Regions from separate parts of the Sphingobacterium sp. UBA1498 genome, predicted to be linked through region 1. Evidence: riboswitches for the same ligand, from Rfam matches in the RefSeq annotation. Region 1 holds a riboswitch; each other region holds the start of a gene.
The links. A riboswitch is a leader RNA that binds a small molecule or an ion and turns the genes downstream of it on or off. The one in region 1 is predicted to bind S-adenosylmethionine.
Positions count from the first base shown of each region.

Region 2: it holds a riboswitch for S-adenosylmethionine, as region 1 does, so the genes downstream of both, B3139_RS00595 (O-acetylhomoserine aminocarboxypropyltransferase/cysteine synthase family protein) here and metE (5-methyltetrahydropteroyltriglutamate--homocysteine S-methyltransferase) in region 1, are expected to answer to the same signal.
Region 3: it holds a riboswitch for S-adenosylmethionine, as region 1 does, so the genes downstream of both, B3139_RS16440 (5-oxoprolinase) here and metE (5-methyltetrahydropteroyltriglutamate--homocysteine S-methyltransferase) in region 1, are expected to answer to the same signal.

Region 1 is NZ_DCRG01000014.1:8,986-11,187, forward strand. It holds gene B3139_RS08880 (sensor histidine kinase) at 1-43, shown strand, start outside; gene B3139_RS08885 (response regulator transcription factor) at 145-834, shown strand; SAM riboswitch class I at 1,020-1,123, shown strand; gene metE (5-methyltetrahydropteroyltriglutamate--homocysteine S-methyltransferase) at 1,201-2,202, shown strand, end outside.
Region 2 is NZ_DCRG01000001.1:146,498-148,699, reverse strand. It holds gene B3139_RS00600 (homoserine O-acetyltransferase family protein) at 1-64, opposite strand, end outside; gene B3139_RS00595 (O-acetylhomoserine aminocarboxypropyltransferase/cysteine synthase family protein) at 100-1,410, opposite strand; SAM riboswitch class I at 1,667-1,779, opposite strand; gene B3139_RS00590 (FUSC family protein) at 1,960-2,202, opposite strand, start outside.
Region 3 is NZ_DCRG01000028.1:24,474-26,675, forward strand. It holds gene B3139_RS16435 (hypothetical protein) at 190-609, shown strand; gene B3139_RS16440 (5-oxoprolinase) at 642-905, opposite strand; SAM-I-IV-variant riboswitch at 972-1,065, opposite strand; gene B3139_RS16445 (DUF3050 domain-containing protein) at 1,273-2,043, shown strand.

The DNA of each region.
Region 1 (2,202 bases):
TAAGGGCACGACCTTTGAAGTAATTTTGCCTACAAAAAAATAAAAGGTTCCTTTTTTGTATATTTCCTCTGTAAAAGAATTTCAAAGGTAGAGGAAGCTGATTTATCAGCATCAAGGGAATTCGTTAAAATTAAAGTATTCATTATGCAAAAGATATTATTAGCAGAAGACGATCCTAATTTGGGGGATCTTTTAAAAGACTATCTCGAATTAAAGGGAAAATTTGACGTCACACTATGTACAGATGGTGATGAAGCAATATCCCAGTTCAAGAAAAATAACTATGACCTCTGCATCTTCGATGTCATGATGCCTAAGAAAGACGGCTTCTCTGTTGGACGTGAAATCAGAAAAACAAACAATACTGTTCCAATAATCTTTGCCACAGCGAAAGGTATGATGGAAGATAAAACTGAAGCTTTTGAACTTGGAGGGGATGATTATATCACTAAGCCGTTTCGGGTTGAGGAATTGTTACTTCGCATCAATGCCCTGCTAAAACGCAGTGTTCGGGATAAAGAAGAAGAGGTAGTTGCAGACAAATTTGAAATTGGCGATTATTTCTTTGATTACACAAGTCAGCAGATTTCCTATAAAGGGCAGATGCAGAAACTATCGACTAAAGAAGCTGAACTTTTACGCCTGCTCTGCCTAAAGAAAAATGATGTATTGACAAGAGAGGAGGCTTTATTAAAAATATGGCATGATGACAACTATTTTACTGGTAGAAGTATGGATGTCTTTCTCAGTAAACTTCGAAAATACCTGAAAGAGGATAGTAAAGTTGAGATTGTAAATGTGCATGGAAAAGGTTACAAACTTTTGGTAAGCTAAAAACAGTGGGAATGAGTCATACGATCATTCCCATTTTTTTGTCTGTAATGCATTGAATTATGAAATAAAGGAATGATTCGATGAAAAGAAGAGAAAAAAAGAATTTCATTCTTAGTAGAATATAAAAAATAGGTGCACTTTCATAAAAAATTTGCATTTTTAAAATAATTGCGCTACCTTAGCATCGCTTATAGAGAAAGGCAGAGGGAATAGACCCGATGAAGCCTTAGCAACCTGTCCCTTGACAAGGTGCTAAATTCTACCCATTAGTATATGGGAATGATAAGCCGAAGTCACCAAATTCTAGTGTGTCCTTCTCTCTCTAGCAAGAAATATAGTTGAAAAAAAATATTAAAAACATTCATTATGTTATTGACTAACAATTTAGGTTACCCTCGTGTGGGCGCGTTCCGCGAATTGAAAAAAGCCAATGAGGCCTATTGGGCTAAAAAATCTTCTGTTGAGGAATTATTGGACACCGCAAAAAAAATACGTGAAGGCAATTGGAAAACACAAAAAGATGCTGGAATAGATTTAATCCCTTCCAATGATTTCTCTTTTTACGATCAAGTATTGGATTTAACCCTTACGGTTGGTGCAATTCCTGCCCGTTACCATTCCTTATTGAATAAAGTAGACAACAACTACAGCTTAGACTTATATTTTGCAATGGCCCGCGGTTTCCAACAAGAAGGAATTGACGTAACTGCAATGGAAATGACCAAGTGGTTGGACACAAACTACCACTACATGGTACCAGAATTCACAAAAGATCAAGAATTCAAATTGACTTCTGAAAAATTCTTAAATGAATACAACGAGGCAAAATCATTGGGCATTGATACTAAACCAGTTTTACTTGGTCCGATCACTTACCTATTGATCGGTAAAGAAAAAGAAGCTGGCTTCGACAGGATCGATTTATTGGATAAACTTGTCCCTGTATATGAGCAAATATTGTCTAAACTAGCTGAAGCTGGTGCGCAATATGTTCAGATTGACGAACCGTTCTTAGCATTGGATTTAGATGCTAAAGTAAAAGCGCTATATCAGCCTACTTTTGAAAAATTAGCTGCTGCAGCAAAAAACATCAAATTAATCGCTACCACTTATTTCGAAGCGTTAAAAGATAACGAAGATATCGCGGTTAATTTGCCTATTCATGCTTTACATTTGGATCTTGTCCGTGGTGAAAACCAACTGGATACCGTTTTAGCTAAAGTTCCCGCTTCATTGACATTATCTTTAGGTATTGTTGAAGGCCGTAACATCTGGAAAAACGATTACGAAAAGTCATTGGTTAAAATCAAGCAAGCAGTTGATGCATTAGGAAAAGACCGCGTTTGGGTGGCTCCTTCTTCATCTTTA
Region 2 (2,202 bases), on a different contig from region 1:
CAGTAAGCTCTCGTCCATTTTCAAATACAAAAGGCTTCGGGTGCAGATAAATATGCTTACTCATTTTACATTTAAATTTTATAGCCGACTAAAGTCTAATTAGTTGATTTTATCAAAAGCTTGCTGTAAATCTGCTTTGATGTCATCAATATGTTCTATTCCCACTGACAGGCGCAATAGTCCTTTGAACACACCCGCATGCGCTTGATCTTCGTCACTCAATTGTTGGTGGGTCGTTGCGGCTGGATGAATAATCAGCGATTTAGTATCGCCTACATTAGCTAAATGACTGATTAATTCTAAACTGTCGATAAAGTCATTGGCTTTCTGTGCTGCATCGCCCTTTAGCTGGAAAGAAAGCACTGCGCCGTACCCATTTTTAAGATATTTTTGCGCATTAGCGAAACTTGGAGAGCTTTTTAATCCTGGATAATTTACCTTTTCTACCTGAGGGTGGGCCTCAAGCCATCTAGCGATTTCCAACGTGTTGTCGACATGCCGTTGTACACGTAAAGACAATGTTTCAAGGCCTTGTAACAACAAGAATGAATTGAAAGGAGAGAGTGCTGGTCCAAAATCTCTCAATCCCTCTACACGCGCGCGAATTGCAAATTGTATATTGCCAAATGGGCCATTTTCACCAAAAATATCTGAAAAGACCAATCCGTGATAGCCCTCAGATGGTTCAGAAAATTGTGGGTACTTCCCATTTCCCCAGTTATAGTTACCTCCATCAACGATGACGCCGCCAATGCTTGTTCCATGCCCACCAATCCATTTCGTTGCCGATTCAACGACCACATTTGCGCCATACTCTAAAGGTTTAAATAAATAACCCCCAGCTCCAAATGTGTTGTCAACAATTAATGGCAAATCGTATTTTTTGGCTACAGCGGCAATTTTTTCAAAATCAGGAATATTGAAGCTTGGGTTCCCTATTGTCTCGACATAGATTGCCTTAGTTTTATCGTCAATGAGCGCTTCTATTTTATCAGCTTCAGCATCGGTGGCAAAACGAGCTTCAATACCTAGCCGTTTAAATGCAACTTTGAATTGATTGAATGTACCTCCATATAAGTTGGACCCTGCAACGAAATTGTCACCGCTTTCAAGAATATTATTTAATGCAATAAACTGCGCTGCCTGACCAGATGCAACTGCGACTGCGGAAACACCACCTTCTAAAGCTGCAATCCGTTGTTCAAATACATCCGTAGTTGGATTCATGATCCGGGTATAAATGTTTCCAAACTGTTTTAATGCGAATAGATTGGCCCCATGTTCTGCATTTTCAAAGACAAAAGATGTTGTTTGATATATAGGAACTGCTCTGGATCCTGTGGTAGGATCAGCGACTTGGCCAGCATGAACCTGTAGTGTTTCGAATTTCAAATTTTTGTTAGAAGACATAATAGATCAGATTTTAAGGTTTCAAAAAAGAATTTGTAAAGGTAAAAGAGAAGCATACACACCTACTTGGAAGGTCTGTCAAATCGTTATCCAAGAAAAAGGAAATGATTTTTAACAAGCAGGGAAGTGTGTATGCATACGCATTCGCATCGATACTTTTTTACGATGTAGTACACTTTTGCTGTTCGCAAGGTTCAGTTGTATTGAACCTGAATTTTTAATGGATTTCAGTAATTTAATAAGCATTGTCTTATATCATTTATATGCTCCAAAACGATATTATTTTGGACAGGAATTGGCACCTTTTCAAGCAAATTGAAGGTTGCCAGTGGGTCATTGAGCCAGTCTCTCGCCACTTCTTTATAAATCAAGACCTACTGATTAAGGAAGGTGTTGATTAGAAATCTTCTTTCGAAGACGACACAAATATAAACTTCTTTTTTATTAAAGCAAAAGAAATACGTTTTTTTTACTTAAAAGAGCGTTACTTCGGGAGCTGTAATCGCATATTTGTTATTCAATATTGATACATAAATACATAGCTTGCCTTTATGGTTTTCTTAAGTTGATATTTTCTGCCAGCTGATCTAAGTCGGTTAAAAGGGGTTTTAAAGCATCAATTCTGCAGTGGATACCCTGTTGTATGTCGTGATTCGCTTTTCTACCTAACGATATGGAGAGACCAACCAAATGCGAATTGATGCGATAGGAGAGTGCTTGAAAATGATGGATATGGGACCAGTCTACCCACTTGTGTTCAGGTTCCTTCTTCATTTGATTGATCGCATCGGA
Region 3 (2,202 bases), on a different contig from region 1:
CAAATGATCATATGTTACTCTTGTTAATGAGACCCAATAATCACAATAAAGTTTAGTCATCAATTAATTATTTATTTCTTGGAACTGATGCGATTGAAAATAGAAGGTCATTATTTCGCATGCTTATGTCTTCAACTAAATTCCAACCGTTTAAGCGCTCAGGCTGCGGTGATAAAGATAACAGTTTTTATGAAATTGTCGACTCCGACGCAAAAGCGATTGTACTGTCAGATCTTTGTCAATACGCAAGGTAAAAATCGGGAATATTTGGTCAAGTCGTATTTTTTTTATATATTGCTGGTTATGAGTTTTAAAGAAAAATTAGAGAACTGGCGCACGTCAATCAATCGCGCCGGTAGTGGTGAGGAATTGTATATTTTGCTTTTGAACTACAAAAAGTTTATCAACAAAAATTGGATGGACGATTTTGGCGATCCGGGTAACTGGAAATCGGAATTAAATCAGGTCATCAGCAAAGTAAGAAAGAAAGTGGATGTGGCAGAAATTCAAAATTGCGACGATCTTTCGTCCTACAAAGACGACGCTCGACAAACAGCCCATTCGCTCAATCATACATTAAGATATCACCACTCATTGACAAAAGAGTAGGCTAGGCCTACTCTTTTTGCGTTTATAGGGCTTTACTGTAAAGGAATCAAAACATTTTGTTCCAGACGGACAGGCACCTGCTTCACCGACGTAAAGCCGTCTTCCTTGGAAATAATATTAGAAAGATCAAGCCCCCTTTTGGAGAATGTACTGATCAAAGCTGTTCTGAAGGTAGCTTTCGATGATCCCCAGCCTTGTCCTAAAATGGTGTCGTTGTTGAGCTGGATCAGTTCATCTGTTGAATAATAACTGAATTTTTCCAGTAAGTGTTGGTAAAGATTTGTTGTTGTAGCCATACAATTTAAAAATTTAAAGGATTAAACCATAAACTGTATCCAGATTACTTTGGGAAAATAACCGTTGTATAACGTTTATTTTGGTCGAAACCCGTATTAATTTACCACCGCGGTGCCTTCACTCGGTTGGTATTGCATCATGCAATTCTGAATACTCTACAAATATAGTAGATTATTTTTTTATAATAAAATTTTTTTTGTCTTTACTGCTATTAAACGCTGATAACCGAAAACAGCAGCAAAACAAGCTGGTCGCTTTGACTTTAATTTGGGTATAAAGCGGTTAGCTGATTGGGAAATTTATCATGTTACTGTAATCTCATCGAAAATACTTTAAAAAGCAGAGAGAACACAATACTTTTGCGGCATGAATAGAATTGCGGAAATTAACGAATACATTGCTACCGAACGCGAAGTATTATTGCAACACCCTTTATACCGTAAAATAAAGACGATCAAAAATTTACGTTCTTTTACCGAAGGGCATGTGTATGCTGTATGGGATTTTATGTCTTTATTAAAAGCTTTACAGATCAAATTAACCTGTACCACACTTCCATGGTTCGCCAGTGAACATCCTTCAACGCGCTATTTGATTAATGAAATTGTATTGGCAGAGGAGTCGGATGAATATATCGATGGACGTCGATTAAGCCATTTTGAGATGTATCTCGACGCAATGTCTGCTATGGGAGCCGACCTCCATTTGATCAATAAATTTATTGCCAATGCCAAAAAATCGGATAATATATTCGATGCTATAGCATTGACAACATTGGACAAGCGAATCAAAGATTTTCTGAATTTTACATTCGAAGTAATAGCTGAGGGTGAAGTGCATAAAATTGCGGCGGCATTTACCTTTGGACGTGAAGACCTCATCCCCGGAATGTTTACGTCTATTTTGGAAGAAATTAAAGCGAATTTCCCTACAGCCAATTTAGACAGTTTTATTTATTATTTTCAACGCCATATTGATTTAGATGGCGACGAACACGGTCCATTGGCGATGCAGATGATAACAGATCTTGCGAAGGACGATGAGGTTAAATGGACGGAAATGAAGGAGATTAGTAAAGTTGCGCTGCAAAAAAGAATTCAACTGTGGAATGCAATTGAAGATTCCTTATATGGATAATACGTTAAGCAGATCTTTGAGAACGAAGCTGTCCGACAAGGGCAGCTTTTTTTATGGGACTAATTTTTCGGGTCGACTTGGAAAAATGGTTTTTCTGAAGTTTGTGATCTTAACAGGTGTTAGACATGAATTTCCGAGCATACAGTTTCTTTTATGGCC